Labrenzia sp. PHM005: one gene and its partner. The protein of the gene in region 1 interacts with the protein of each later gene in a pairwise test. Links are inferred from orthologs where the notes say so. Each region holds a gene or a part of one and is shown on either strand. Other genes may lie near its edges. The genes, in order: ligA and leuS.

Region 1 (15,896 bases):
ATTCCCTATACGCACTCCGGTGTGATGGCATCTGCCCTTGCGATGAACAAAATCAAAGCAAAAGCGGTTATGGCGGCAGCTAGAATCCCGGTGACCGAACATAAGGTCGTCAACCGTCACGACATTGGCCGTGAACACCCTATGGAGCCGCCTTATGTGCTCAAACCCATCAATGAGGGATCCAGCTTTGGCGTGCTGATTGTCAAGGAAGATCAAGAGTTTCCGCCCCAGGAACTGCATCGCGATGACTGGCCGTACCCCGATGTCTTGATGTGCGAAAAGTTCATCCGCGGGCGCGAATTGACCTGTGCGGTGATGGAAGACAAGGCCCTTGGAGTCATCGATATCGTTCCGCTAGGGCATGAGTACTACGATTTCGATGCAAAATATGCAGAAGGTGGTTCAAAACACATTCTTCCTGCAAAAATTTCACCACTTGTTTACCAAACAGCGGAGACACTAGCGGTTAAGGCGCATCAGGCTTTGGGTTGCCGAGGGGTGTCCCGGGCCGATTTCCGATTCGACGAGCGCGAAGACGGAAGCGGGGACCTGATTTGCCTTGAAGTGAACACGCAACCAGGCATGACGCCGACCTCCCTTGTGCCGGAAATGGCCGCCTACAAGGGGATGAGCTTCAAGGACCTGGTAAGTTGGATGGTTGAGGACGCGAGTTGCTGTCGTTAGGTCGCAAACAGAAACGGGATGCTTTTGAGCCGCTGGAAGCCGAATTGGCTCCGCGCGGCCGCGGCGTTCCGCGTTTGCACCGTCAACCTGTTTGGCGGGCCGCAGGGCGGCTGGCCCATCTGCCGAACTGGGCCGGGTCTGCAGCTGCGCTGGGTTTCTTAACCTTAACGATTTCCTACGGAATAGTCATAGGCGGGCATGGACGCGTCGTCAGCGATGCACTGTTGTCAGCAGCCGGCTTCGGGATCGAGGCCGTCAAACTCTCCGGACAGCGGGAAATCAACGAATTCCAGATTCTCGAAGCGCTCGAGATTTATGATGGATCATCGCTGATCTTGTTTGACGCCGATGGCGCCCGTGAGCGGCTCAATGAGATGGCGTGGGTCAAGAACGCATCGGTGATGAAGTTCTATCCAAATACGCTGCAGATCCGTTTGGAAGAAAAGATCCCGTATGTGCTGTGGCAGCGCGGGGATCTGGTGTCGATTGTGAATGAAGCCGGTGACGTCATCACCGACGAAGTCGATGGCCGCTATGCCAACCTGCTGCTTGTGGTCAATCATGGCGCGCAGCGCCGGGCCGCAGAAATCAACGGTGCCCTACAGACCGTTCCAGAACTCCGCCCGCGGGTGCGCGCGGCCTTTTTGATCAGCGACCGCCGCTGGGATTTGAAACTTGAAAATGGGATTTCCGTCCGCTTGCCGGAAGAGAATATGGAAGCCGCACTGGCTGAATTGGTGAGAATGGACGAAGAAAGCGGGCTGCTGGCCCGAGATATCAAGGCAATCGACATGCGCTTGGCAGACCGTGTCACCGTCCGGTTAACGGATGATGCGGCCGAGCAGCGTAAGGTAATGACCGGCGGACGTGGCCGGTCGGGCAACGGAGGGCAGGACACATGAGCCGCTCCGATCAGCCCCTTTATCTTCCGAAAATGCGCCCACTACCGAGCCGACGCTCGGTGGTTATGTCCGTTTTGGACGTGGGGTCGACCAAAATCTGCTGCCTGATCGCCAAGCTGATCCCGCAGGACGAAAACGACATTCTCTCCAGCAGGTCCCACAAGGTGGAAGTGCTGGGCTATGGTTATCAGCGCTCGCGCGGCATTAAATCCGGCGTCGTCGTCGACATGGACGCAGCAGAGCATGCGATCCGCTTGGCTGTTGATAGCGCGGAGCGTATGGCGGGTGTCACTGTTGAAAGCCTGATTACCAATGTCAGCTGCGGCCGTCTGCAAAGCGAGATTTACAGTGCCAGTGTGCCGCTGTCTGGAGAGAGCGTTTGCGAAGCCGACATTCAGCGGGTTCTGTCTGCCGGCTCCAGCCATTCGGTCACTGAAGGCCGGGCAGTTACGCATGCCCTGCCGATCTCCTATACGCTCGACGGCAGCCGGGGCATCCGCGATCCGCGCGGCATGATGGGCCACAAGCTTGGCGTGGATATGCAGGTCGTGACCGCGGAAGTGCCGCCGGTCCGGAATATGGAACACTGCATCAACCGCGGCCATCTGCATGTTGAAACGATGGTAGCGACACCATTCGCAAGCGGACTGTCCACCATTGTCGACGACGAGGCCGAACTCGGCGTCGCCTGCATCGACATGGGTGGCGGCACCACAACGCTGTCTGTCTTTGTCGAAGGCCACATGGTGCATCTCGACGCCATCGCTGTTGGCGGCAATCATGTCACCATGGACATCGCGCGGGCGTTTGCAACGCGCCTGCAGGATGCCGAACGGCTGAAAACACTTTATGGCTCTCCGCTGGCCTCCAGCTCCGACGATCGGGACATGCTGACTGTTCCGCCGCTGGAGAGTGACAGCGATTTGCCAAATCAAATCCCGCGATCGGCGTTGACCCGGGTCATCCGGCCGCGCGTGGAAGAAATCCTAGAACTTGTGAGAGATCGGCTGACGGCGTCCGGCTTTGCTGGGCGCGTCGGAAAGCAGATCGTCCTGACGGGGGGTGCCAGTCAGCTCACAGGTCTTGGAGAGGTTGCGCGCCATATCCTTGGCCGCAACGTCCGTCTTGGCCGGCCTCTAGGCGTCGCCGGTCTTCCCGAGGCTGCAAAGGGTCCGGCATTCGCCGCGGCCGTTGGCCTCCTGATTTATCCGCAAGTCGCCCAGATTGAGCAGTTCGAGCACAAGAACAGCAGATCGGGGTGGGGCGGACAATCTGGCTATCTGGCCCGTATGGGACAGTGGATCAGGGAAAGCTTCTGAGCACATGACAGACGACAAGAGCCTAGAGTTGGAACTGCCAGGGATGGCAAACGAAATTAGGGAAGAAGAGGGTTCTCCCGTATCGGGGGCGCCCGCGGGTCGCGAGGATAACATGACCATTAACCTGAAGATGCCCGACATTCAGGAGCTGAAGCCCCGCATTACGGTCTTCGGCGTCGGCGGCGCGGGCGGAAACGCCGTCAATAACATGATCACAGCTGGCCTCCAGGGCTGCGACTTTGTCGTTGCCAATACGGATGCCCAGGCACTGGCGATGAACCAGTCCGACCGGCTCGTCCAGATGGGCGTGGCGGTGACGGAAGGTCTCGGCGCCGGATCTCAGCCAGAAGTTGGCGGGGCAGCGGCCGAAGAAGTGATCGACGAAATCAATGACCACCTGTCCGGGTCTCATATGGTGTTTATCACCGCCGGTATGGGTGGCGGCACCGGCACCGGTGCAGCGCCTGTCATTGCCCGCGCCGCGCGCGAACAAGGCATTTTGACAGTTGGTGTTGTGACCAAGCCGTTCCAGTTCGAAGGTGCGCGCCGGATGCGCATCGCGGACAGCGGTATCGAAGAGCTGCAGCAAAGCGTTGATACGCTGATTGTGATCCCGAACCAAAACCTGTTCCGGATCGCCAACGCGCAGACAACCTTTGCCGATGCCTTCGCCATGGCCGATCAGGTGCTTTATTCCGGCGTCGCCTGCATCACCGACCTTATGGTCAAGGAAGGTCTCATCAACCTCGACTTCGCCGACGTCCGCTCTGTGATGCGCGGCATGGGCAAGGCGATGATGGGTACTGGTGAAGCTTCTGGCGAAAAACGTGCTCAGCAGGCTGCTGAAGCGGCCATTGCCAACCCGCTGCTGGATGAATCCTCCATGAAAGGGGCGAAAGGTCTGTTGATCTCCATCACAGGCGGCAATGACCTGACCCTCTTTGAAGTGGATGAAGCAGCAACACGGATCCGCGAAGAAGTCGATGCGGATGCCAACATCATTCTAGGTGCGACCTTCGATGAGACGCTGGATGGTATTATCCGCGTGTCTGTTGTTGCCACTGGCATCGACCGTGAGGAGGGCCAAATGGCCGGGACATTTCCCGCCGCCGCTGCCCCCTCTCTGATGTCAGAAGCTTTTGTTGCTCCGCGCAAGCCGGAAATCCAGACCAAGCCGTCTCTGGCTGCCGCAGCGCCAAAACTTCAGGATGCTGCTGCAAAAGCCGTTGCCAACCTGGAAAAGGAACTGGCAATTCCGGAACCACAGCCGGTTGCCGTTGCCAGTGACCCGGATGTTGAGATCAAGAAGGTTCAGCCAGCCAGCACCCCGGTTGCTGAAACCACTTCCATGATCGATCTGGAAAACGACACGCCGGCACCGGTTGTCGATGAAGCGCCAATGGCGCAGCCATACATTCCGCCGGCAGCTGAAGAGCACGCGCCGGCACCGCGCATGCCGCGGGTGGAAGATTTCCCGCCGATCGCTCAGCGTGAGATCATGGCGAATACGGCTCCGGCCCCTGAAAGCGCACCGGTTGCTCAGCCGGAAACCGTAGCAGTTCAGACTGCTGAGTTGGCTGATGAGCTTGAGGGTGATGATGAGCGCCGCCCAATGGGTCTGCTGCGCCGTTTGGCCAGTGGTCTTGGCCGGCGTGAAGATGAAGAGGAGCATCATGAAGAGGCTCCTGCCCAGGATGTGCGTCCGGCTGCGCAAATGCGTGCGGCGCCACGGGCCCCACAAGCGCGCATGCAAAACGATGGTGCTGCAGGGCAACTGGATGCCACTGGACGTGCCGCACCGGCACCTGTGAGCCAGCCTGAAGACGATCAGTTGGAAATCCCGGCGTTCTTGCGCCGTCAGGCCAACTGATCCTATTTGCGGTCTTCTTCCCTGATCGCAGCGGCCCGAAGTTACAACTTCGGGCCGTTTTGGCATTGCCAACTTAAATGGTCATAAAAATCAAATGTTTGCTGGCCTGTGGATCGTTACAAACCGTAATAAAGCTTTATTTCGCCCTACCGTGAAATAGGACTATGTTCCCCGCAGCTGGTGATCGTTAAAAGTCCGTAACTTTGCATCTGCAAATGACAGACTATTCCGACACCAAACCGGAAGGGTAGGGGATTATGACCGCATATGTAGACCGACAGACAACGCTCGCCGACCAGGTGACGCTGACAGGTATCGGTGTTCATTCCGGTAAACCCGCCTCGATTACGTTGCTACCGGCCGAAGCTTGCGTGGGGATTGTGTTCTCCCGCACCGACAATGATGATTCACTCGAAGTTCCAGCCCTTTGGGACAAGGTTTCTGCAACAGCGCTTTGTACCGTTCTTGGTGATCCATCCAAGGACGGTATTTCAACTGTAGAGCACCTGATGGCTGCGCTTTTCGGCATGGGGATCGACAATGTGATTGTCGAGATCGATGGTCCGGAAATGCCGATCATGGATGGCTCCAGCCATGCGTTTGTTGAAGCAATTGAGCAGGTCGGCCTGAAGAAACTCGATCGCGGCCGCCGTTATCTAAAAGTCAAAAAGACTGTTCGTGTCGACAATGGCAGCGCCTGGTGTGAGCTGCACCCTTACGACGGCACGAAATTTGATATCACCATCGACTTCGATACCCCTGCCATTGGCCGCCAGGAATTTGTCTCGGACATGACACCGGACATATTCCGCACTGAGCTGTGCCGTGCGCGGACATTTGGTAATGTCAAAGATGTCGAGCAACTCTGGAAAATGGGTTTTGCTCTGGGGTCATCCTTGGAAAACTCTGTCGCGATTTCCGATGACAAGGTTCTCAATCCGGAAGGCACCCGCTGGCCGGATGAATTTGCCCGCCACAAAGCGTTGGACGCTGTTGGCGATCTGGCACTGGCCGGTCTGCCGATCTTGGGGCTCTATCGCTCCTTCAAGGGCGGCCATAAAATGAACCATTCCATCCTGGTCAAATTGTTCGAAGATCCGTCTTCTTTTGAAGTTGTCGAATCTCCTGCATTCCGTCAGGTAGGTCAGGTCGACAATGGTGGACTGGCAGCAGCTGCTGTGTTCGGCCCGGATGTTTCCTGAGTAGTGACCTCTGACTTAGCGGCGCATCAATCAACTAAATACAGCCGTTCCCCGCAATTCCCGTGCCTTGCCACAAAAAAGCTCAAAAAATCCGGCAGATCGCGTCTAGAAAAGCGTGACTGGGGCGGGTTGTTTCCGTTAAACACTCGTGTTGTTCGATTGAGGAATTTCCGCCTTTTATAAGTGCGGTGTGGAATTGGGCTGACAGTGCAGCCCGGGAGATAGGGTGTGAACGGAAGACATTACGGCTTTGCAGGGTGGGCAATTCCACATCTCAAGAGCATTTTCGCCCTTGCAGTTCTTGCAACGCCTTTGGCTTTGTCGGCATGCAGTGGCAAAGAAGAACTGGATGAGCTTGCGCTCAATGACACGCCGGCGGAAGTTCTGTTCAACGAGGGCCTCGCCTTGCGCGCTCAAGGCAAGTTCAGGGATTCCACGACCAAATTCGAAGAGCTCGACAAGCTTTATCCGTATTCGGAGTATTCTAAGAAGTCGCTGGTGAACCTCGCCTATCTGAATTACACGCGTGGCAAATACACCGAAACGGTGACGACGGCGAACCGGTTTGTGACGCTTTATCCTGGCGATGAAGATTCGGCCTATATGCTCTATCTCGTTGGGCAGAGTTATTATCACCAGATGCCAGACATCACCCGCGATCAAGCCACCACTGAGCGTGCTGCGTCCGCGTTTAGCGAATTGATCCAGCGTTTTCCGGAATCTGAATATGTGCCCGACGCGGAGCGCAAGCTTCTCATCGTGCAAGATCAGCTTGGCGGCAAGGAAATGCAGGTCGGCCGGTTTTACTTGAAGAAACGGAACTATGTAGCCGGTATCAATCGGTTCAAGACCGTGGTGACCAGCTATCAGACGACGCGCCATGTTGAAGAAGCCCTGTTCCGCCTTACCGAAGCTTATTATGCGCTTGGTGTGATCAGCGAAGCGCAAACAGCGGCAGCTGTCCTCGGCCATAACTTTCCGGATACACAATGGTACAAGGATGCCTATTCGCTTCTGAACAAGGGCGGATATTCACCGTCTGAAGACAGTGGCAGCTGGATTAGCCGCGCATTCAGGGGTATCAAGCTTTAGACCGACTCAGCCTGGCATGTGTATGACTTGCTGGGCCGTGCCGAACTCTAAGGAGCATCCCGTCCATGCTGGTCACGCTGTCTATCCGTGACATTGTTCTTATCGACCGACTAGACTTGGATTTCGCGTCCGGTATGTCTGTTTTAACAGGCGAGACCGGGGCCGGAAAATCCATCCTTTTGGATTCCTTGTCTTTGGCACTTGGGGCCCGAGGCGACGCCGATCTGGTGCGCCACGGCGAGCCCCAAGGTCAGGTAACTGCGGTTTTCGATGTTGAGCCGGGCCATCCGGTGCGCGGGTTCCTGAAAGACAACGACGTTGATGACGACGGCGATGTCATCTTGCGCCGGATCCAGACCGCAGATGGCCGGACTCGCGCGTTCATAAACGATCAGCCTGTCAGTGCCGGGCTTATGCGTCAGGCAGGCGCGTTGCTGGTGGAAATTCACGGCCAGCATGACGATCGCGCTCTTGTAGATCCTGATAGCCACCGGGCGCTCATCGATGTGTTTGGCGGGTTGAGTTCGGATGTTGCGGCCGTTGCGAAGGCTTACCAGACGTTCCGGTCGTCCGAAAAAGCGGTTTCAGATCATGAAGCGCGGATTGAGGCTGCGCGGAACGAGGCGGATTATCTTCGCGCTTCCGTTGATGAATTGACGCAGCTGAAGCCGGAGGCCGGGGAAGAAGAGCAGCTTGCGGCCCGGCGCACCGATATGATGGCTGTCGAAAAGATTGCTGGTGATTTGAGCGAAGCGTATGAGACGCTGAATGGCTCTGCGTCGCCAATTCCAGAACTTGCCAGTCTTCTAAGGCGTCTTGAGCGCAAAACGGATCAGGTTCCCAATCTGCTTGGCCAGCCGGTGCAGCATCTGGCCGCAGCTTTGGATCAGCTGGAAGAAAGCCGGTCCGGGCTTGAAAGCGCTCTTCGGGAAACCGAGTTCGATCCGCGAGAGTTGGAAGCGGTGGAAGAACGGCTTTTCGCGCTTAGGGCAGCATCGCGCAAATACTCGCTGCCTGTTGATGAGCTCGCCGCGCTCGCAGACCGCATGGCGACGGACCTGGCTGATCTGGATGCCGGGGAAGACAAGCTCGCAGCTTTAATCAGCGCAGCCGAACAGGCGCGTGTTGACTATGATCAAAGGGCTGCGAAACTCTCTGACAAGCGCCGCAAAGCGGCCTCCCGTCTGGAAAAGGCGGTCGAGGCCGAGCTGCCTGATCTGAAACTGGAGCGGGCCAAGTTTATCGTCGAAATGACGAGTGCCCCAGAACAGCGCACCCGGTCTGGTATTGATCAACTCGAATTCCATGTTCAGACCAACCCGGGTACAAAACCGGGCCCGATGATGAAGGTGGCCTCGGGTGGCGAACTCTCCCGGTTTTTGCTGGCGCTGAAGGTGTGCCTGGCCGACAAAGGCTCGGCGCCAACGCTGGTTTTTGACGAAATCGACACGGGCGTCGGCGGTGCCGTTGCAGAGGCGATTGGACTGCGCCTGGCGCGTCTGGCAGCCAATGTTCAAGTGCTGACTGTAACGCATGCGCCTCAGGTTGCGGCCCGCGCTGGCGGTCACTTCCTGATTGCCAAGGAAGCGACGGATCCGGAGCGTGTTGCAACCCGCGTAAAGCAGATCGCTGAAGATCACCGCAGTGAAGAAATCGCCCGTATGCTGGCCGGCAGCGTGATCACAGAGGAAGCCCGTGCCGCCGCCCGCAAATTGCTGACTGTTTGAGCCGGATTTCTATGATGAGCAATCAAAACCCTGAGAGTCGCCCGTCCTCAGAGATCTCCGTAGCTGAACTGTCGCCAGAGACCGCCAAAGCAGAACTGGAGCGGCTGGCAGCCGAAATTGCGGACCATGACCGGCGCTATCACCAGGAAGATGCGCCGTCGATTTCGGACGCAGAGTATGACGCCCTGCGCCGCCGGAACTTAGAGATTGAAACGCGGTACCCGGATCTAGTTCTGTCTGAGGGGCCGTCTGCGCAAGTCGGTGCTGCGCCAGCTTCCGGATTTGGCAAGATCGCTCACCGCGTGCCGATGTTGTCGCTGGACAATGCTTTCAACGATGACGATGTGCGTGATTTTGTCGGCCGGGTGCGCCGCTTTCTGAAATTCGATCCACTCATGGGTGCATTGGCCGTCACTGCTGAGCCGAAAATCGACGGATTGTCCCTATCGCTGCGCTATGAGGGCGGCAAGCTCGTTTATGCCGCCACGCGCGGCGATGGTGCGACAGGTGAAAACGTCACCGCCAACGCAAAAACAATCAAGGATATCCCGCACACCCTTCAAGGCACGGTTCCGGACGTCATTGAGGTCCGCGGTGAGGTCTATATGGCCCACCAGGACTTTCAGGCGCTCAACGCGCGTATGGAGGCCAATGGCGGCAAGGTGTTTGCCAATCCGCGCAATGCGGCCGCCGGCTCGCTTCGTCAGCTCAAGTCTGAGATCACCGCGTCCCGGCCTCTGAAGTTTTTTGCCTATGCCTGGGGGGAAATGAGTGAGCTTCCCAAGGACACCCAGAACGGCATGGTTGCGCTGCTTGCCGACTGGGGATTTCAGATCAATCCGCTGATGAAACGCTGCGAGACGGTCGAAGACTTGCTTGCCGTCTATCACGGCATTGAGGAAAGCCGGGCGCAGCTCGACTATGACATCGATGGGGTCGTCTACAAGGTTGATAGGCTGGACCTGCAGGAGCGTCTCGGGTTCGTCTCGCGCTCGCCCCGTTGGGCGATTGCGCATAAGTTTCCTGCTGAGCAAGCCTGGACTGTTCTCAACGACATTGAAATCCAGGTCGGCCGCACCGGCGCGCTGACGCCGGTCGCCAAGTTGGAGCCGATCACGGTCGGCGGGGTCGTGGTCTCTAACGCGACACTGCACAACGAGGACTACATCAAGGGTATTGGTCAGGACGGCGAGCCGATCCGGGGCGGCAAGGACCTGCGCCCAGGCGATACGGTCAAGATCCAGCGGGCCGGGGACGTTATTCCGCAGATTGTCGATGTTGATCTCGACAAACGGTCTGCGGATGCGGAAGCCTATGCGTTTCCGGTCCGCTGCCCGATCTGCAACAGCCATGCTGTGCGCGAAGAGAACGAAAAGACGGGCCGCAAGGATGCCATACGCCGCTGTACCGGCGGCCTGATTTGCCCGGCGCAGGCAACCGAGAAGCTGAAACACTTTGTCTCGCGCAATGCCTTCGACATCGAAGGCTTTGGCGACAAGCAGGTTGATGCATTTTATCAAGATGACTTGGTCAAGGTGCCTGCAGAGATCTTCACGCTTGAAGCGCGGGACAAACAGTCCCTGACCAAACTGCGCAACCGGGAAGGCTGGGGCGCGGTTTCGGCCAAAAACCTGTTTGAAGCGATCAATGCCCGGCGGGAGATTGACCTCAACCGCTTTATCTTCGCTCTCGGCATCCGTCATGTGGGGGAGGGCAATGCCAAACTGCTGGCACGCGCCTATGGCTCTTGGGAGACCTTCGCGGCGGCTATGGAAGCAGCTGGCGAACAAACTGGAGAGGCTTGGACGGATCTCAATGACATTGACGGCATCGGCCATATCGTTGCTGAGGCGTTGGTCGAGTTCTTTGCCGAAAGCCACAATCGGGAACAGCTTGCAGCGCTTCTGGAAGAGGTCACTCCAAAGGACGCCGAAAACATTGAGGCCTCCGGATCGCCGGTGGCTGGCAAGACTGTCGTCTTCACTGGTTCACTAGAACGTATGACCCGGGATGAGGCCAAGGCCATGGCCGAACGGTTTGGTGCCAAAGTTTCTGGATCCGTGTCGAAAAAAACGGATCTGGTCGTGGCTGGTCCGGGGGCCGGGTCGAAACTGAAAAAGGCCCAAGATCTAAACGTCGATGTCATTTCAGAAGATGGCTGGTTCGATCTGGTTGGGGCCAACTAGACCAGGTTATTCTGCAAGGACGGGTGCCATCATGGCCTGAAACTGACCGTATCGGGGCTGGGAACCAGTTTCAGTTCCGGTCTGTTAATTGTCACGAATCACGATGTAATTTGTCCTTGATGCCGTCGGGGTATGGTTACAATTAAGTCCGATTTTTTCCTTACCCGTATTTCTGTCAATAGGGCTGGTAACAGGTTTTCTACCAGCAATTGTTTCTGTTGATTTTTGGCTTACTCAGCGTCGTAAAATGTCAAGTTAACGCCTTCCGTTAAGTTTTACGCAATCTCCCCTACGTCATGTTCGAGAAAATTTTTGCTCAACGGGGCCAGTGAAATGAAGCGGATAAAAGTACAGATTGCGCTCCTGGCGCTTATACCCATGATCGCGGTCGCGGGGTTTGCGACCCTTGCGGTGGTGGAAAAAGCGATTGAGTTGTCACACCACGAATTCATGCGGCCGCTGACACGCATTGCAGAAGATGCCGGCAATGTTGTGCATGAGATGCAAAAAGAGCGTGGAATGACAGTTGGCTGGATCAAAGCCGGTCATCCATCGGATGGAATTGCAAAACTCGACAAACAGCGGTCCCTGACCGATGCGGCGATCAAGATCTTTGACGATCATTTAGCGGCCGCTGATCTGAGCGATAAACATCTACAGGAAGAGCTTCAGCACGTTGCTGATGACGTGCATCAGATTACAGATGTGCGCGCTGCGATCGACAGCAAAAAGTATGGCATCAAAGAAACCGTCAAAAAATACACTCACGAAATCAACAGTCTGATTCATTTGGTTGGGATTGCGGTTGAGGCCAGCCCGTCGCAAGAGATCACTTCTGAACTTCTGCCATATCTTGCCCTAGTCGAAGCCAAGGAATCCGGTGGTTTGGAGCGGGCTCATGGCGCGGCCATGCTGGCTCACTTCAACAAAACCGGTGAAGTCGACCACAAGACCTTCCTAAATTTCATCATCATGGAAGGTGGCGAAGTTGCCTTCTTGAAAGAGTTCCAGGCAGTCGCCCTGAAAGACCAAAAGGAAATGTTCCAGGATATGGTCTCCGGCCCAGACGTCGATAAGGTCAACGAATGGCGCAAGGTGATGCAAGATCTGCCGCTAACCAAAGACGCCAAAGGAATAACTGGGCCGCAATGGTTTGCGACAGCCACAAGCCGCCTGGACAAGATCAAAGCTTTGTCAGACGAACTGATCCACCGGGCCGAATATGCGGCAGATCGCGATACCGCAACATTGCAAGGCCATATCTTTTGGATCAGCCTTTCCGGGATCGTCATTTTCTTCGGTGTTGGCATTTTCGCAGTTCTCCAGGTTCGGAAGATTTCCGGAACTCTGAAGAGACAGAGTGAATCCATCTCCGGCCTGGCGGAGGGCGATCTTGAATCCGAGATCCCGTACCAGGACCGCCCGGATGAAATCGGAGATATTGCCAAGGCTTCAGAAGTTTTCCGGACCAAGCTGATCCGCCAGAAGGAACTTGAGGAAGAAGCAGAAATCGGCCGTGCTCAGCGCCGCAAACGCAGTGCGCATTTGGAAGGCGCTATTCGGGAGTTCCAGACAAGCGTTGAAGCAATTCAGCACCAGCTGGAAGATGAATCGAATGGCATGAGCCAAACAGCGGGCAGTATGGTTCAAATCGCCAAACACGCTTCGGAAAGTGCCGGAGCGGCGAATGCGGCGACCGAGGAAGCCACGACAAATGTCCAGACGGTTGCTTCTGCGGCAGCTGAGCTGTCTGCGTCCATCAGCGAAATCTCCCGTCAGGCCAACACAGCGATGGAGATCTCCGAGACAGCGTCCACGACCGCTATTGCTGCTGATCAAGATGTTTCGATCCTGGCGGAAACTGCCGATAAAATTGGTGAAGTGGTCGAAATCATCCGGGCGATTGCCGAACAAACTAATCTTTTGGCCCTGAACGCCACGATTGAAGCGGCCCGTGCCGGCGAAGCCGGTAAAGGGTTCGCAGTTGTGGCAGCGGAAGTGAAGGAACTGTCGACACAAACCGCCAAAGCAACGGATGAAATTGCCAGCCAGATCACCGGCGTCCAAGGGTCAACCCAGAAGTCGGTGGCGGCGATCCGCTCGATTGTCGAGCAGATCGGCCAAGTGCAGTCCGTGACAAGCACGATTGCAGCTTCAGTCGAAGAGCAAAATATTGCGACGGGTGAAATCACCCAGAGCATAACGTTGGCTTCTGACGGGGCTTCTGCTGCTGCATCCAATGTGGCCGGCGTATCAGGCTCGATTGATCAGACACGGGAACAATCCGAAACCATGAGCCAGTCTGCCGATCAGCTCGGCAAAGTTGCCTCGGATCTTTCAGGAGCTGTCAGTCACTTCCTCGACCAGGTCCGGGACGAAGAGGCCGCTTAAAGCGCGTTACAGTTAAGAACCGATTGGGGAGGCTAAACGCCTCCCCAAATTGTATTGGCGTCGCATTTTAGGAAACCCTACTGCCCCGAGTGGGTGTGGCTTTTCTGCAATGCAGATGATTTGTGTTCTGGCCGGATATGGTCACGAACGGGAGCCATCGGTTTCAGTGTTCTGTTCGCAATCTCCGAATAGGTCACAAGCTTGAACGGATCTGTGAATTGAGCCTTACCGCGTAGCCGATCGGCGGCGTCATTCCGTACTTCGATCAGGTCGGGGGAGGGGCCGTAGCGGGCTTCAGCCGCATTAGCGAACTTAAAGGCAAGTTCCAGATCACCGTTGCCGATCATGCGACTAATCACGGCCGCTGCCTCCGATGGACTTAAGTTCAAATATAGGTCCAGCATCCGGCCATATTCGACCTGGGTGAGTGTATCCAAACCTGCCGGATCCTTTCCGGTCCGCTCTTCCTGCCAGATGCCCGTGAGGTTGTCGGCTATTCTCTCGATCAGATGATCCCTGGCAGCAATATAGCCAAGGTAGGCTTCGGGATGCCGAGAAAAGCCAGGCGGGATCAGGTTCAGCCGTTTGACGTCGTTCGCGCTATAGCCGTTTTCAACATGTCGTTGGGTTGCCTCCAAAAGCCATTCATATGCGTCTAGGAAGGCGGGAAGGCTGTCTTGTGTATACATCAATGACAAAGGGCGATGGCCATGCAGGACGTGATCGGCTCCGGTTGAGATGATCGCTTCCATCGTTTCTGCGGTCTCGTGAACAAGCCCTTCTTCCACCCAGGGTTCACCGTAATAGGGCATCAGGACATCGCCAACAAAAACGGTCGACATGTCCGGGAAGTGGACGAGAAGGGAATCTTCGGTTTCACCGCCGGCCTGCGGAACAAGGACGATTGGCGACCCTCCGACTTCAATATGCTGGTTGACCTTGACCGGGACGTCCGGTTGATAGTCTGCGACCAAACCGTTGTGGAAAGCCGCACCGCGGAAGAATGTGTAACTGTGTCCGCGCTTCACTCTTTCGACCGTTTCGTGAAAGTCGGATTGACCATAAATCTTCAGGTCCGGATTGTGCGCCACGAGATAGTGAACGCCGCCTATATGATCCCAATGCGCGTGGGTAATAATCAGCGTGCCCACCTCGGGAAGGTCTGGGTATTTTTCAAGGAGAAAAGTGTGCGCATCTTTGAGGCGCTCAGGGGTAGTTCCGGCGTCCACTGCAATCAATTGCGATCCGTCCTTGGAAAGGACAAAATAGACATCTGAAAATCCGAAGCCAAAGAGCGCGAAAATCCTGCCAGGAACGATTTCCTCTAACCTCGGATAGGCAGACATCTGGCTTCCATTTTGTTCTTCGACCGTGAACCAGTTCATGAACAAGGTGTCGGACGCGTCCGCCTCAAATCCGCTCATGTCTCTGAATTTTTGCGCCAGGCCCGGGTCGCCATTGCGTTGATGGAGCTCTGATAAGTGGCGATATACTTCGCGATACATACCGGGCAAAGGTTCTAACTCCGGCCGCCCAGCCAGCCAGGTGAGGTGGGCAAGCGCATCGTCGAACCGGAAAAAGAAACCCGGAACACGTGTGTAGATGATGCCTGCGGACCAGTGAACAAGTGGATCTCGCGCCCCTGTAAGAGCGAGTGCCTCATCCAGCAGGTCGAATGTGTCCCAGACCCAGCCGATCCGCCTGTGCAACGGGACCGAATCTGCATGGGTTGCTCTTAAGATTGCGAGTGCTGCCAGATGTTGAGCGCGGAAAACCTCATCCAGATCGTTGCTATATCGGTCTAGGTAGCGCTCAAAAAAGTCGATCCCGTAGGCTTGCTGGTTGGCGTTGATGTAGGCGTTGATCAGCAAGAAGACATTACGGATGTCGTCATTGCGGCCATAAGACAAGATAGTTTCATAGTAGAGAATATCGGAATGGAAACTCCGGTCTGGATCGTCGGGACCGAGGGTCTCAAAACCCTTGGCTGGCGCCATGACTTCTATATGAGCGTGATTTTTGATTTGTTCTGCTGTCGTAGAATTGCTGATACTCTCAATTGCCAGGGCGGGCCCGCTAGCGATAGCCAGTGCGAGAAGTCCGGCTGTCAAAGTCTGCGTTGCCATAGGCTGTCTCATAGCTTTTTACTCCGTTGAGTGTAGATACACGTTTCTGCGAAAAATTAGGGCCGAATGCGATCTGCCAAAGTGTTGAGCTGGTCGAGAAGGTGTGGCCAAACACCCGGGCCCAATCGCTCCAGAAATGCGGCATGGGCGGCTTCCCAGGCGGGGTATGTCAGTTCCAGGATGTTTTCACCGTCCGCTGTGAGGCTGATCAAACGGACGCGGGCGTCGTCTCCTTTGGAGGTCGCAACCAGTCCTTGGGTTTGGAGGATTTTTAAGTTTCTTGTCAGAGTCGTCCGATCCATCTCCAGAAAATCTGCAAGCGGCGTGAGTGCAGTTGGTCCCATTTTTTCGAGTGCAGCTAGAAGAATGAATTGAGAGGTCGTGTGCCCAGATACTG
Region 2 (16,126 bases), 1.9 Mb from region 1 along the record:
GCCTTGTGCATCCCAGATAGTTTCGATTACGAAGCGATCATCGGTCTTTCCAATGAAGTCAAACAAAAGCTCACCGACATTCGGCCGGCGACCCTTGGTCAGGCGTCCCGTATGGACGGTATGACCCCGGCAGCCCTGACATTGATCCTCTCGCATCTAAAGCGTCAAAGCCAGAAGGGGGCCGCTTAATGGCGCGCCCGGTGGTGTTGAATAGTTCTGGAGATGTTGTGCATAAGTTTGGGGATGTTTCACGTGAAACGTTGGAGCGTCTCCAGATCTATGTGGATCTGGTTTTGAAGTGGCAACCGGCACAAAACCTTATTGCGCCCTCGACTATTCCTGATATTTGGAGCCGCCATATCGCGGACAGCCTGCAGACTCAATGGAGTTATCCAGAGGCACGCACCTGGGTGGATATCGGTAGTGGCGGTGGGTTTCCGGGTATCGTGACGGCGATCCTACTGGCGGATGAACCAGATGCCCATGTCCATATGATTGAGAGCAATCAGCGCAAGGCTGCGTTCCTTCGAACAGCTCTTCGCGAGACCGGGTCAACCGGTACGGTGTATCCGGGCCGGATCGAATCGGTTGCGAAAGATTGGCGCCATGGTCCAGCCGACGCGGTTTCGGCGCGGGCCTTGGCTTCGCTAAAGCTTTTGTTTGAGCTTGCCGAGCCATTCACCAAACAAGGGGCAAAGGCTGTTTTCCACAAAGGTCAGGATTTCCAGCGCGAACTTGATGAAGCCGCTGACTCTTGGCAGTTTGATCTGGTAGAAAAGGAAAGTCTTGTTGATCCTTTAAGCCGGATGCTTGTCTTTTCAAATCTTTCAGCCCGGCCAAAGTAGCCAGGAAGGTGTCGTGGTAATGAGCTTGCTTCCCGATATGCCGCGCGTTCTCGCGCTTGCAAATCAGAAGGGCGGGGTTGGGAAAACCACCACTGCCATCAACCTCGGAACTGCCTTGGCAGCGATCGGGGAAAAAGTTCTGGTGATCGATCTTGATCCCCAGGGTAACGCTTCAACCGGTCTCGGCATTGAGCACCGGGATCGCGGTCTGTCGACTTATGAAATTTTGAGCGGTGATTGCTCGATGGATGAAGCCATCCGCGAAACCGCCGTGCAGCGGCTGTGGGTCGCGCCGTCGACCATGGACCTCTTGGGCCTGGAACTTGAAATCGCGTCGACCAGTGATCGGGCGTTCCGGCTGCGCAACGCAATCGAGAATCTGACCCATTCGCGTCTGTTTAAGGAAATCGGCTTCACCTATGTTCTGGTCGATTGCCCGCCATCCTTGAACCTTTTGACCATCAATGCGCTGTCCGCGTCGCACTCCATATTGGTGCCGCTGCAATGTGAGTTCTTTGCCCTGGAAGGTCTCAGTCAGCTTCTCAGCACGGTGGAGCAGGTTAAGTCCGCGCTCAATTCCGAACTCAGCATTCATGGCATTGTTCTGACCATGTACGACAGCCGGAACAATCTCTCCAGCCAGGTTGTTGCAGATGTCCGCGAGACCATGGGCGACGCTGTCTATGAGACGGTCATTCCACGGAACGTTCGTATCTCCGAAGCGCCATCCTACGGTAAACCAGCCTTGCTCTATGATCTCAAATGCGCAGGCAGTCAGGCGTATTTGCGGCTCGCCTCTGAAATCATTCAGCGTGAGCGGGAGCTGCGCAGCGTCGCAGCGTGACCCGAACCGAATCGGGTCCGAATTGACGTTTAAGAAGGGCCGGTCAGGCCACAATATTGGATCGATCCTTCTTAACTTATTGAAATAAAAAGAAAAAGGTGCGGTATGGCGGATAAGGACGTCAAAAACAAACGTTTGGGCCGGGGACTTGCGGCTCTGATTGGCGATTCGGCCCCGGAAGCGGCCGCACCACCGGAAAAAGTTACCCGTGACAGCCGCAAGGTTCCGATCGAGCACCTGGAACCCAATCCGCGCAACCCGCGCAAAACTTTCACTGAAAAAGATCTGGCAGATCTGGCTGAATCGCTCAAGGCCAAGGGCATTGTGCAGCCGATCCTGGTGCGTCCGGCTGCCGGCAAAACCAACCGGTTTGAGATTATTGCCGGTGAGCGGCGTTGGCGGGCGGCGCAACGGGCAGGGCTTCATGAAGCGCCGATCATCATCCGCGATGTGACCGATCAGGAAGCTCTCGAGCTGGCGATCATTGAGAACGTCCAGCGGGCAGATCTCAACCCGATCGAAGAAGCGATGGGTTATGAACAGCTGACCGCCGAGTTCAGCTACAGCCAGGGTGAACTTGCCAAGGTGATCGGCAAGAGCCGCAGCCACGTTGCCAACACCATGCGGCTTTTAAAGCTGCCAAATTCGGTAAAGGATTATCTGGCTGAAGGCTTGCTGACCGCCGGTCATGCGCGGGCGCTGATTACGGTTGAGGATCCAGCAGCTTTGGCCGAACTGATCGTCGAAAAAGGCCTCACAGTTCGCGATGCAGAGAAACTGGCGCAAGATCCGGACGCCCTTGCCAAACTCAAAGGGGATAAGGCGCCGAGTGAAAAGCCGCCAAAGGATGCCGACACCAAGGCATTGGAAAAGCGGCTCACTGACACACTTGGTTTGAAGGTCACCGTTGGTCACAAGCCAGGCAAGGAAACGGGCGACTTGAAGATCAAATACACCTCGCTCGAACAGCTCGATGAGATCTGTAAAAAACTCGGTGTTGAAGTCCGGTAAATTGCCTAAGATTTGAAACGTTGATGCCCTGTGGCTTAGCCGCAGGGCTTTTTTATTTGGCTCATCACGCTGGCAGTTTTTCAGCAAATTTATTCGCAGGGCAGCAAAATTGAACACCCAACGCATTTCCTATCGCCGGTCAAACGCTGACGACACGCAGGCTGTTTATAATCTCGTGATGGCCTCGGTACGACGGTTGGCACCCGTTCCTTATTCGCAGGAAGTTATTGATACCTGGATGGAAGGGCGCAGGGTGGAAGATTATCAGCCTGATTGTGCGCAGGGCCTAGTGTGGCTGGCTGAGGCCGGAGACCGGCCAGTTGGGTTTTCTCAAGGGGAGCCCGGTGCAGTTAAGCGGCTGTTTGTGGACGCCGATTTCGTCGGTTTGGGGATAGGTGCAGACCTCATGGAAAGGGCGCTGAAAGACGCCCTATCAGGTAACATGAAGACCATCGTAATAGAGGCGACCTTGAATGCGGTGCCGTTTTACAAAAAATGGGGTTTCGTCGAGGTCAATGAAGGCATTTTTCCCGGAAGGGAGGGGTTGCCTCCAATCCGGATTGTTCGCCTTACAGCTTGTTTTAATTAGGACTCTTGAGCCTCAACTTTCCTGTCCCATCGGCATTGCGGTTTGGCAAAGATGAACCGGGGTGGGATCAATTCCTTTCCGACAATGCCACTCGGATGGCCAGTCCGGCAAAGACCGATGCCAGAAGATACTGGCCGAGTTTTTTGAACCGGGTCTGGCGGCCGAAATGCTGGCGCAGACCATGGCTAAAAAGAACCACGGTTCCATTCACGATAAGCCCCGTTACATTCAAGACTGTTGCCAAGATAAGAACTTGTAAAAGAACCGGTCCAGCTTCCATGTGGAGAAACTGCGGGAAGAGGGCGAGCATGAAGAGCGCCATCTTCGGATTCAGTATGTTGGTCAAAAGTCCTTCAATGAATATGCGGCGGTGTGCGGTTTTTGAGATGGATTTGTCGATGGTAAAGGACGCTGCAGGGCTTCTGAAAGCTTTCCAGGCGAGAACTAACAAGTACCCGGCACCTGCCCAGCGAACCACCTCATAAGCCACTGGAACAGCAAGGAAAAGCTGCGACAGGCCGAGGCCCGCTGCAAGCGCGTGACAGTAACTTCCGGCCGCAATGCCGGCATAGGTTAGGAAACCCGATGACCGGCCCTGTGTGACGCTTCTGGAGGCGATGAGAAGCATATCCGGTCCTGGGGTCGCGGTCAGGACAAGGCAGGCGGTGGTAAAAACAATGAGCGTGGAGAGATCCGGCATCTGAGGTTCCTTCTGTGAAGCCGGATTCTCTGAATAACAGTTTTTCTCAGATAAGCAACGCGTTATGGCAAACCGCTGCACATTGGTTCGTGGCTATCGGCGCTGGCTGCGGACGCGGGCGGCCCGACCAACAGTTAGGAGTGCTTCGGAGAGAACCGGGACACCGAGATTGTCGTTCAGGCGGGAAATGCGAGTTGCTTCGCTCAAGATCTCCATCGCCCTTTCCAGATCCTTTAGGGTCCAGATGCGCAGCTGTTGGGTGAATTTCGGTTTGCGGCTGAAGAAGATCGGTGGGCGTTGACTGTCGACCACTTGCTGAGCGCTTCTTCCACCATCAATTTCGATTCGCATCCGGTGCAAATTCTGAAAATGTTTCAGCGCTTGATTGGCGATCACCGAAGCTTTTGACCCGGCATCGGTCAGCCGTTCGAGACCGTGATCCAGGGTCGACAGATCTCCGGCCGCGGCAGCGTCGATCAACTCGGAGGTTTCAAATGCCGATGCATCGCCGATGATGGCTTCGACATCTTCGCTGTCGATGCGTTCCTTTTGCATGGCATAAAGGCAGAGCTTCTTAAGCTCACCCCGGCTGGCCATGCGGTCACCGCCTAACAGACTGTGTAAAGCAGCGCGGGCTTCCCGTGAGATGGTTAGGCCAGCTTCCCGGGTCTCTTCATCGATCAAATGGTCAATGCCCCGGTCATTGTCGGAATAACATGGCAGGGCGACCGCGCGCCTGTGCGGTTCAATGAGTTTTCTGAGGCCGGCCCCTTTTTTAATGTCGCCAGCTTCCAGCACAACGAGCGTTTGCCAATCATCGAGCTTCAAGACTGGATCCACGGATGGGACAAGGTTTTTGCCGCTCGCATCCTTGACCCAGACAATCCGGCGTCCGCCGAACAACGGCACGGTCAGCACTTCGTCGATCAGCCGGTCGCTGTCGGAACTGAGCTCAGAGGCATCTATCTTGATCAGGTTGAACGGATCGCTGTCGCCTTCAGATGCTTTTGCCACAAGACGGCTGGCACGCTCAGAAACCAGACCTGTGTCTGGTCCAAAAATCAGCACAACACCGCCTGCGTCCGGGGGATTGGCGACAAACCGGTCAATCTCCGCGGCTTTTAGCGTGGACACAGGCTTTTGCCTCTCAGGTTAGGAGCCTTGATGGGTTGCGAAATAACCCGCAATCCGCGCCGTGATGTCTTCCGCGACTGCCTTTGCGACACGTTCTTCGGCATCCCGTGAAGCCCGCAAGTTGGCAAAGCGCTGGTTGGAGAAGTCGAACGAAGCCGATTGGAACGACCGGCCAGTCATCAGGGTTTTCTCGGTTGCCAGATCGCTCAGAACAAAAGACGCATTCATGGTGAGCGTATAGGCCGAAGGCACGTCGGAGAACTGTTCAACGGCGACAGAGGCCGTGCTTGTGTCTTTTAAGACAACGAGCCGGTATTTTTTCGAAGGAGCACTGGTTCCGCGTTCGAAATTGAACGTCAATTCATTGTAAAGGGTTCTGGCGGGCACATCGGTGCCGATGGAGGCAATGTCAATTGCCGCCATCTCATCGGAGACGACCGCTGAGCCGCTTCCAGCGGTTCCAACCGTGCCGTAGAGCGGGCGGATTTGACATCCGCCAGCGGTAAAGCCGAATGCAAGCAAGCCTGCCAGAACCAGGGTCCTAAAACCCCTGTCCGATTTGATAAACCGGTCAAACAACGACATTGACGATCCTTTGCGGCACCACAATCAGCTTCTTCGGCGACTTCCCGTCCAGCAGTTTCTGAACGAAATCCTGAGACAGGGTAGCTGCTTCGACCTCCTCTTTGGAAGCCTCTTTTGAAATAGTCAGCTCACCGCGTCGTTTGCCATTGACCTGAATCGGATAAGTAACTGTGTCTTCGGCCAGAAGCGCCGGATCTGCTTCCGGCCAAGCGGCTTCGGAAATCAGATTGTCATGGCCGAGCGCAGACCAGCACTCTTCCGCCAGGTGCGGCATCATCGGTGCCATCATCTGGACCAGGTAATCAACAGTTTCGCGAACCGCATATTCCTTACCTTTATCTTCAAGACCTTCATTGAACGCTTTGCTCAAGGTGTTGACCAATTCATAAAGCCGGGCCACCGCCCGGTTAAAACCGAGGCCTTCAAGATCATTGGAAACCGCTGCCAGCGTCTTGTGGGTCGCGCGGCGCAGATCTTCTGATTTGGCAGACATTGCCGGGACGGACGAACTGCGCGGCTCGGTCTTTTCCGTGATTTCACCTATCAAACGCCAGACACGCTGAACAAAACGCCATGCGCCTTGAACACCGTCTTCGGTCCAGATGACATCACGCTCTGGCGGGCTATCGGACAACATGAACCAGCGGGCGGTGTCTGCACCGTAGGTGTCGATAATGTCGGTCGGATCCACGGTGTTCTTCTTCGACTTCGACATTTTCTCGATCGAGCCGATTGCAACAGCGTCACCGCTGTCCAGCATGGAGGCGGTCCGTTTGCCGTCGATTTCTTCGATCTTGATCTCCGCCGGTGACACCCATTCACCGTTTGAACCATCACCGCCGCGGCGGTAGGTTTCATGGGTGACCATGCCTTGCGTGAAGAGACCTTTGAACGGTTCCTTCAAATCCAGCGCACCAACTTTCTGCATGGCGCGAGTGAAGAAACGCGAATACAGCAAGTGCAGGATCGCGTGCTCAATGCCGCCGATGTATTGATCGACCGGCAGCCAGCCAGTGGCCGCATCCGGATCGGTTGGTTGATCGCAGTCCGGAGCCGTGAAGCGGGCGAAATACCAGGACGAGTCAACAAACGTATCCATCGTGTCAGTTTCGCGCTTTGCCGGCTGGCCGCAGTTCGGGCAAGTGGTGTCGCGCCAGGTCGGATGCCGGTCGAGCGGATTACCGGGTTTGTCGAAATTGATGTCGTCCGGCAACTGAACCGGCAGGTTTTCATCTTTTTCCGGAACCACGCCACAGCTGTCACAGTGAATGACCGGAATCGGGCAGCCCCAATAGCGCTGACGGGAAATGCCCCAGTCCCGCAGACGGTAATTCACCTGGCGTTCAGCCTGCGGAGTGCCGTCGACACTGATCGCTTCCAATTTCTCCGCGACAGCATTCTTTGCATCAGCAATGGACATGCCGTTCATGAAATCGGAATTGAAGATGGTGCCGTCGTCTGTATAGGCCTCATCACCAACGTCGAAGGTCGCAGGATCGGCGTCCTTCGGCAGAACAACTGGTGTAACCGGCAGGTTGTATTTGCGGGCAAAGTCCAGGTCGCGCTGATCATGTGCCGGACATGCGAAGATCGCACCGGTGCCGTAATCCATCAGGATGAAGTTGGCCACATAGACAGGCAACTCGATAGAGGCGTCCAGCGGATGTTTGACCCGCAAGCCAGTATCGACACCTTTTTTCTCTGCTTTTTCAATAGCTTCTTCAGAAGTTCCGACACGTCGGCACTCCTCGATGAAGTCTTTCAGCTCCGGATTATCTTCCGCCAGTTTGACCGAGATCGGATGATCCGGTGACAGACCCATGAAGGATGCCCCGAACAATGTGTCTGGACGTGTTGTGAAGATTTCCAGTGTCTGATCACCAGTCGGTGCGGCCTCGATGAATTCAAACCGAACCCGCAGGCCTTCGGAGCGGCCAATCCAGTTCTTCTGCATCAGACGGACCTTGTCCGGCCAGCGGTCCAGAGTGTCGATCGCCTCCAGCAGATCTTCCGAATAATCGGAGATCTTGAAGAACCACTGGGTCAGCTCGCGTTGTTCGACCAAAGCTCCGGAGCGCCAGCCGCGGCCGTCAATCACCTGCTCGTTGGCCAAAACAGTCATGTCGACCGGGTCCCAATTGACCTTGGCGTTCTTGCGGTAAACCAGATCGGCGTCCAGGAACTTCAAAAACAGACGCTGCTGCTGTTCATAGTAAGCCACGTCGCATGTGGCGAATTCCCGGCTCCAATCTAAGGACAAGCCCATGATCTTGAGCTGTTCGCGCATGGCAGCGATGTTTTCGTAAGTCCAATCTTTTGGGTGGACCTTGTTCTGCATGGCTGCGTTTTCCGCCGGCATGCCGAACGCGTCCCAACCCATCGGATGCAAGACGTTGAAACCCTTTGCCCGTTTGTAACGCGCGACGACATCGCCCATCGCATAGTTGCGGACGTGCCCCATATGAATCCGGCCAGACGGATACGGGAACATTTCAAGCACATAATATTTGTCGCGGGGGTCGTCGTTGTGGGTGACAAAGACGTCCTTGTCGTTCCAGATTTTTTGCCAGCGCGCTTCAACTTCGCGCGCGTTGTACCGTTCCGTTGCCATCAAATGTGCCGTTTGTTCTTGCCGCCGGAGATCGCGGAAATCCTAGATATGTGCTTGCGGGACAGTCACCAGAATTCAAGCCCGCGGTCAACATGTCAAAAGTGAACTGTTTCTACCCAGCTGTTTAATCCGCTCAGCCGGACCCGTAAAGCTATTGTGTTTCGGAATTTGATCCAGAAACACTAAGCTTGGTCATGCCATCGTCCCAGATCTTCATCATGTGGGGCGCATCCGGGTGTTTCCGGCTAAACAGAATATATAAGGGAATGGTTCGAAACGGTTGGCTGCGGGTGATTTCTTCCGCCCGTTCGGATAAAAACTGCCGCTTTTGAATGTCGCCCGATATGTCGTTCTCTATATAGATATCAGCGCGGCCATGTAGCAGCATCTTCCAAGCTTGTTCTTCTGTGGCAACAATCTGAAAAACCACACCGTGCTTTTTCAAAACCGTTTCATACCAATAGCCTCCGACACCGACGACGGTGAGGGATTGTGATTTGAGTTCGTCGAAAGACATCGGTGTAAGTCCGGCTGGAAACCGGTCTTTTCGATAAAAGTAGACGTCATTGAGTTCATCGACGGGTTGTTTCGGGTATTGGTAGTCCACCTCTCGCTCTTGCAGATGAGACCAAGAAAAAGTTGCCGGAAATGTACCGGTCTTTGTCAGCTCCATCGACCGGCGCCATGGAAAAAACTGAAACGATACTTCATGTCCTTGAGAGCCGAATACGTCAGCGATTTTCTTGCTGTGCAGTCCGCCGCCCGGCAGTGTTTCCGAAACAAATGGCGGCCACTCACCAATAGCGAAGCTAAATTGTTCAGCCAAGACTGACTTAGCTGTTGTATTAGGCAAAACTAGCAATATAGCTAAAAGTGTCTTCTTTATTTTCATCGAGCCGACTCGGCTTATATTGTTTTATATTTATAATTATTTGAAATAAAAAAGTAAATCAATTGTGTATGTTGTTATCTGACTATTGTTCAGTACCAAGAAATCTAACGAACAGCAGGGTCTTCTGGATTTTCTTCAGACACTTGGCCATCCCATATCTCAAGCATTTTTTTGCCATGTGGATGGGTCTTACTGAACAGGATGTACAATGGGACCGTATGAATTGGCGGCGAATACGTTATTTCTTCTGCGGCGTCTCCCAGAAATTCTGCCTTTTGCCTGATACCGGCGTTATCGCCATCTATGAATATATCGGCCCGCTTATACTGGAGCATTGTCCAGGCTTGCGCTTCTGTGACCACTGTTTCGACGGATACTTTGGCCTCTTCTAGCGGTTTTTCGTACCAATAATTTTGAACTGCAACCACAGTCAGGCCGCGTTCGCGGATCTCGTCGAAAGTCAAGGCAGGTAACCCGTCTGGAAACCGGTCTTTCCTATAGAACATGACAAATTTGTTCGTTGTTATTGGTCGATCAGGTACAAAAAATCGTTTCGCTCGATCCTCAGTATAGACCCAGGGAAACGTCGCCGGTACAGATCCGCCTTCAACCACCTTCATGGCCCGCCGCCAAGGCATGAATTTGTACTCGGCAATGTGGCCAGCGCTCGCAAAGGCGTTGGTTATGATGCGGGCGTGTGTCCCGTAATGCGGCTCATCTGATCCGACGTAAGGTGGCCACTCACCGATAGCAAATGTGAATGTTTCTGCGCGAGCCGGGTTAGCCGATTGGATCAAAACCAGGGCAATCAACGCAAATATCCAAAACCGGAGCTTCATGGCAGCACCTACAACTTTGCTTCATATGTAGGGTACTGAAGAACAGTCGGTGAATCCACAATTTTGGAGATCAAACAGAGTAATCAATACTGTGAAGTTTAATTATGGTTATTGATACTCAGCCCTGTTTCTAATCCGTCTAATGCTCTGAAATGATGCATTTTATCGGACTAAAAATGCAGCCCCAAATGTCGAACATCTGTTTTCCATCTGAATGGGCTTTACTAAAGAGCATATGAAGCGGAACCTGATAAAATGGCGAGGAGCGAGATATCTCGGAAATGCTCTCGCCAAGGTGAGCTTTCATCTGCAATTTGCCAGTATCTGGGTTCTCGATCAGGATATCAAGCCGATCATGCAGCAACATAGTCCAGGCGTCTTTTTCTGTGATCGCTTGACGCACAGTGAGGGTCTTTTGTTTGCTTTCAAACAGTTGCGCCAGCCGCGTATCCGCCATATGGAAATCAAACTGTCACAACCGTGATTTCTGGGAGTATTTTATGAACACTGCTACGGACCGCCTTGCCAATGTCATGAACGATATTCGTGCAGCGGAAACCGAACACAGTCGTCCCACCGGCTCTGTGACATTGATCGCTGTTTCGAAGACATTCGATGCAGAGGCGATCCGTCCGGCTCTTGTTGCAGGTCACCGGGTATTTGGCGAAAACCGTGTGCAAGAGGCCATGGGTAAATGGCCGGGTCTGCGGGAGGAGTTTGACGGTATTGAATTGCACCTAATCGGACCGCTTCAGTCCAACAAGGCCAAGGAAGCGGTGCAGACCTTTGACGTCATTCATACTGTAGACCGGCCGAAAATCGCCAAGGCACTCAAGACAGAGATGGACAAACAAGGCCGCGATCTGCCCTGTTTCATTCAAGTCAATACAGGCGAAGAGCCTCAAAAAGCCGGCATCGCGCCAAAAGACGTTGACGCTTTTATAAAGGATTGTAAGGAAAACATTGGCCTGGCGATTGTCGGCTTGATGTGCATTCCGCCGGTTGATGAGGCGCCCGGTGAACACTTTGCGCTTTTGGAAAAAATCGCGGCGCGGAACGGCCTGTCTCAGATCTCCATGGGCATGTCCTCGGACTATCAGACCGCCGTTGGCTTTGGGGCAACCCATGTGCGCGTCGGTTCAGCGATATTCGGATCCCGCGATTATACTTGATCAGGTTGGCGCCGCATTCCAGGCAAATATCGCTATTTTTGACAATATTTTGACCTTGGAGTGACCAGACGGAAGGGTTGGTCACAACATTGCCCTGACACTTCCTTTACCCGGCCATTTCGCCGTCTGGTTTGGGACCGAGTGTTTCTCCCGCTCCGGTTCACCGGCCGCAGGGGTCTGGTGAAGCGACGGGGCGCACGACCAAAACTGGAGGTCAAATTATGTCCAAGACTTTTGCAGCTGCCGTTCTGATCGGCACTCTGACTGTGTCTTCTGCAGCTCTTGCAGAGGGCATTTCCTTTCAAAAGGCGGACAGCAACCAGGATGGGTTCTTAACCTTTGACGAAATCACCGTCGTAATGCCGGACATGTCCGAAGAGGTTTTCAAGACTGCTGACGTCAATCAGGACAATCTCCTGGACCCAGCAGAATTTGAGGCTGTTCAGCCTTAAGCGTTTGGGTGGGTAGCCCTTCTTAGACCGCGGAATGTGGTCGACCCGCCCATCACGGACCACCGCTGGAAGGTCACGCCGGCGGTGGTTCTGTTCTGAAGATCTTTAGACTTTCCAGGCTTTCCGGATGCGTTCGCGCAGATCCGTCATCCGGTCTACTGGTTCATTGGCAAAAACAAATCTCAAATACCGCCCAGCCCGTTCGTCCCGACCCCAGCCGGTCATGGGCGTTGCAGCAATGGCGCCGTCGTCGAACAGTTTTTTCGAAGCGTCATCAGGCTTTAATCCCAAAGCCATCGTGTCGATCAGCAGCGACCAGCCGCCATCGGGGATCAACACTGGAAGATCCTTCATTTCCGAAAGGATATGGTTTCGGCGGGTCCTCCATTCTGCGGTTGCAGCCGCAACGCCATCGTCGTCAGTTGTCAGGGCGGCGGCGGCACCGGGCATGGCGATGCCAACCTGGCAGACTACATTGGTCAGACTGACAAGGCCGATGTCATTCATGATTTCTTTCGGCCCAACCACCCAGCCGACCCGCCAGCCGATCATCCGGTATTCCTTTGATACAGACCCAACCGTGATCACGCGCTCAGCCATACCATCAAAAGATGCCGGATGGAGAACCGGTTCGCCGGTGAACAGGATCCGCTCCATGGCCGCATCATGTACGATCCAGGCATCGGCTATTTCTGCTGCCGACACGATCGCCTGCCATTCTTCCCGCGTATGAACGATCCCGCTTGGCATCGACGGGCTCATGGTGACGATCGCCTTGACTTTCGGATTAATGGCATCTTGCAAGGCATCGAGGTCGAGCCGCCAGCGGCCACTCGTAACAGTGAGCGGAATGAGCTTCGGGATGCCGCCGGACAAATGGATCCGGTTTAACAGACCAGCATAGGCCGGATCAGTGATAATCACTTCATCGCCCGGTTCAATCAAGGCCAGAAGAGAATTCAAAACACCGGAGAGGCCCCCGGCAGACACGATGCATTGGCTGTCGGGATCATAGGCAACGCCTGTTGTTTTCGAAACCCGGTCTGCTGCGGCTTGGCGCAGGTGATGGATTCCGAGAAACGGAAGATAGCTGTTTGCATCGTCCCGGGTAATGGCGGCGATTGTGGCGTCGATTGCTGCTTTTGGCGGAGCGATGTCCGTATCCAGATTTTCTAAGCGCAGCATTTCCGGATTTGCGGTCGCATCCGCCGCGTTTCCCATCCTGTCGACCCCGATACCCGGAATATTGGCCAGCCGTGAAACCATAATAGTATCCTTTATAGCAATTTGGATCCAATTAATGATATTGATAGGCAGAATGGAATTTGTGTGTCAAGCCGATGATTGCTAAAGGAGGCATATGAGCCAGGCACTTTTGAAACGCGGCGATCGCGCGCAGGACATTGAAAATAAAATCCGGGAGGGCATCATTTCCGGGACCTATGCGCCTGGAAGTGCACTGCGGCAGGAAGAACTTGCGCAACAATTTGAGGCAAGCCGTATGCCGATCCGTGAAGCTTTGCGCGCCTTGAGCGTAGAAGGCCTGGTGCAGCTGGTGCCGAACAAGGGAGCTGTCGTTGCACCGATCAGCGCAGCGGAACTCAGAGAAAATTTCGAAATGCGGGAGGCTGCGGAAACTCTCGCGATCCGCCTTTCGGTCCCCCATCTATCCAATGTTCAGATAGATAAAGCCGCACAGATCCAAAGGGACATTAAAGGTGCCGGAATTGCCGATTATGGGGCGCTCAACAAGACATTTCATTGCACTCTTTATGCTCCAGCCCAGCGGCCGCGTTTGTTGGCGCATATTCAAAGTCTGCACGATCTAGCTGAACGCTACCTGCGTTTCACTCTGAAATATTTTGACTATCAACCAAAATCGGCTGAGGAACATGACGCAATTTTGCAGGCCTGCTACCAGAGGGATGCGAAAGAAGCCGAGAGATTGACTTCCAAACACATCACTGAGGCGGGGAGTATCCTTGAAGAATATCTGGCCAATAATTAAATTTTTCGAATTTAATAAATAAGTTAAAATACTTGTAGGTCCGGTAAAAGCTACAAGGATATTGTTAAACGTCAGTATTTGTTCTCGATTAATCGAGTTTGATCTATAGTTTTAAAGAAACAATCGAAAGTTATTCAAAAGCAGAGTAAAGCTAAAGGGTCTAAAAACATTAGAAAAAATCAACAAACTTGGGTCAAAAGTACAACTGGAATAGGCTTGCAGTGAGTTGACCCCAACAAAACTGTTTGCAAAACTCCTTCCAAATAACAAAAAGAAATTTCAATGGGAGGAAAATATGAAAGCATTTACGTGGGCTCTTGGAGCCGCGATGGCACTTGGTTTGACTGCCGGGTCATCTTTTGCCGCAGATACCACCTTGCGGATATCGCTGCAGCTGCCGCTGAAAAGCCACCTCGGCCAGAACCTGGTTCTGTTCAAGGAAGAGGTGGAGAAAAACTCCAACGGTGAGATTGCGGTCGAAATTTACGATTCCGCGCAGCTTTATAAGGACAAGGAAGTTCCGGCCGCGGTCGGCTCCGGCGCCATCGAAATGGGCGTCGCGTCCCTCACCCGGTATGTGGGCGATATTCCGGCCGTCGACATTTTCTATCAGCCGTTCCTGTTTGACAGTGAAGAGAAAGTCCGCGCAGCTGTTGCTCCGGGGTCTTCCGTGCGCGGTCCGCTGGATGAAGCCATGAAGGGTACCGGATCAACCGTATTGTGGTGGCAGGCTTATGGCGGTGCGATCATGCTGTCGAACGGCGGTCCGATCAAAACCCCTGAAGATATGAACGGCAAAAAGGTCCGGGTTTTCGGCAAAACGCTGGGCGATTTTGTCACCGCGGCTGGTGGCGCGCCGACTCTGATTTCCGGTTCTGAGCAGTATCTCGCCTATCAGCGCGGCACGGTCGACATTGGCATGACCGGCGTTTCCGGTGTGAAATCCCGCAAGCTCTGGGAAGTGATGGACACCATCACCGTCACCAATCATGCAGACATTGAGTTCATCGTCGTCGTGAACACCGATTTCTGGAACGGTTTGTCCGACGCCCATAAGTCTGTCATTCAGGCCGCCGCCGTAACAGCGGAAAACGATGTCCGAGACCGCGTCTCTGACATCGAAGCCAGTGCCTATGCGGCCGCCGAAGAAAACGGTATGACGGTCTACAAGCCGACCGCGGAAGAAATTTCTGCGTGGAAAGCCGTCAGCCAGCCGGTCTACGACGCTTATGGCGAAAAGGCTGGAGATCTGGGCAAACAAGTCATGGATGCGGCCAGCAAACTTTAAGGATTGCTTCTAGTTGTTTGGTCGGGCTCGTCCCGACCAAACTCTTGGTAAATGGGGCTGAATAAAACTGGTCCCTGTGTTGTCATCCCTGCGTAGTCAGGATCCAGTAACCTCTTGAAGTGGTTATCTTCTCCGGTAATTCTTCTCACAGTGTACTGGATCCAAATCTTGGCTCCAGGGCGCCAAACCGGGATGACAATTGAGAAGCAAATGAACTTGGCAAACTATCTGGGCGGTCGATTTGCCGCCCAGTCTTTCCTTTGAATTCAAAGAATCTGGGAAATCTTATGAAGGCCTTTGCGACCCTCTTGATGGCGCTCGCCTGGATTGCTGCGCTCTTGTTTGTCCTTGCCGGCGGCATGCTCACTTTTGAGGTCACCGCTCGCTATCTGTTTGTCGCGCCGACGATCTGGGCAGCGGAATTATCTCAGCTCAGTCTGATCTGGGGGTCTATGATCGCGATGCCTTGGCTACTCGGCGCTGGGCGGCACATTGCCGTCGATGCCGTAACCAACCAGCTTAGCCCCGGCGCACAACGTATTTGCCAGGGCCTTGCTATGGTTTTCGTCGCAGGTTTCAGTGCAATCGTTGCCTGGAAAGGCGCCGGAATATTTTACGATTCCTTTGAGCGCGGGCGGACCACCGGCTCGATGCTGGACTTACCGACCTGGGCGTCGGAACTCGCAATCCCCGTCGGCTTTGGGCTTTTGTTTCTGCAGGCTGTGATTGAGCTGACAAAAGCGGTCAAAGGACCGGTTTCTCTAAGTGGAGCCGGACATTGACCACGATCCTTATTCTCGCAGCTCTTTTCACGCTGCTTCTCATCCGTGTCCCGGTCGCCTTCACACTTGGCGGTCTCGGTCTTGCCTTGCTTCTACTCGGCGGTTTCTCGCCGCTGATGGCGCCGCAGGCGATCCTGTCGACCCTCGATGGTTTCATCCTGCTCGCAGTGCCGCTGTTCCTCTTGATGTCCAACATTTTGCTGAAAGGCGGCGTCGGTAAAGATCTCTTTGCCGCTGTGCATGCCTGGGTCGGCCATTGGCCGGGTGGATTGGCGGTGGCAACCATTGTCTCTTGCGCAATCTTCGCGGCGATCTCCGGCTCATCGGTGGCAACAGCGGCCACCATCGGCACGGTTGCGATCCCGGAAATGATC

The links.
Region 2: the proteins of ligA (region 1) and leuS interact in binary tests that used the Escherichia coli proteins (3 or more experiments, as listed by UniProt). The link is inferred for Labrenzia sp. PHM005 from one-to-one orthologs.

Annotation. Positions count from the first base shown.
Region 1 is NZ_CP041191.1:2,809,865-2,825,760, forward strand. The notes cover bases 8,483-11,396. They hold ligA (NAD-dependent DNA ligase LigA), read left to right. Parts: upstream 8,483-8,810; coding sequence 8,811-10,982; downstream 10,983-11,396. Other genes in these bases: recN (DNA repair protein RecN), read left to right, coding at 8,483-8,796; FJ695_RS12655 (methyl-accepting chemotaxis protein), read left to right, coding at 11,316-11,396. In the rest of the region: FJ695_RS12615 (D-alanine--D-alanine ligase), read left to right, coding at 1-684; FJ695_RS12620 (cell division protein FtsQ/DivIB), read left to right, coding at 672-1,586; cell division protein FtsA, read left to right, coding at 1,583-2,905; cell division protein FtsZ, read left to right, coding at 3,018-4,775; lpxC (UDP-3-O-acyl-N-acetylglucosamine deacetylase), read left to right, coding at 5,033-5,977; FJ695_RS12640 (outer membrane protein assembly factor BamD), read left to right, coding at 6,206-7,069; more of recN, read left to right, coding at 7,135-8,482; more of FJ695_RS12655, read left to right, coding at 11,397-13,373; FJ695_RS12660 (MBL fold metallo-hydrolase), read right to left, coding at 13,451-15,499; FJ695_RS12665 (MarR family winged helix-turn-helix transcriptional regulator), read right to left, coding at 15,556-15,896. UniProt on the Escherichia coli protein: DNA ligase that catalyzes the formation of phosphodiester linkages between 5'-phosphoryl and 3'-hydroxyl groups in double-stranded DNA using NAD as a coenzyme and as the energy source for the reaction.
Region 2 is NZ_CP041191.1:961,257-977,382, forward strand. What follows is about bases 5,495-8,638. They hold leuS (leucine--tRNA ligase), read right to left. Parts: upstream 8,320-8,638; coding sequence 5,695-8,319; downstream 5,495-5,694. Other genes in these bases: lptE (LPS assembly lipoprotein LptE), read right to left, coding at 5,495-5,708; FJ695_RS04175 (ABC transporter substrate-binding protein), read right to left, coding at 8,471-8,638. Also shown: tRNA uridine-5-carboxymethylaminomethyl(34) synthesis enzyme MnmG, read left to right, coding at 1-189; 16S rRNA (guanine(527)-N(7))-methyltransferase RsmG, read left to right, coding at 189-845; FJ695_RS04140 (ParA family protein), read left to right, coding at 865-1,689; FJ695_RS04145 (ParB/RepB/Spo0J family partition protein), read left to right, coding at 1,795-2,700; FJ695_RS04150 (GNAT family N-acetyltransferase), read left to right, coding at 2,810-3,289; FJ695_RS04155 (LysE family translocator), read right to left, coding at 3,357-3,989; holA (DNA polymerase III subunit delta), read right to left, coding at 4,083-5,123; more of lptE, read right to left, coding at 5,142-5,494; more of FJ695_RS04175, read right to left, coding at 8,639-9,211; FJ695_RS04180 (ABC transporter substrate-binding protein), read right to left, coding at 9,316-10,050; FJ695_RS04185 (hypothetical protein), read right to left, coding at 10,190-10,507; FJ695_RS04190 (YggS family pyridoxal phosphate-dependent enzyme), read left to right, coding at 10,551-11,222; FJ695_RS04195 (hypothetical protein), read left to right, coding at 11,444-11,674; FJ695_RS04200 (pyridoxal phosphate-dependent aminotransferase), read right to left, coding at 11,780-12,940; FJ695_RS04205 (GntR family transcriptional regulator), read left to right, coding at 13,035-13,682; TRAP transporter substrate-binding protein DctP, read left to right, coding at 13,978-14,970; and 2 more genes.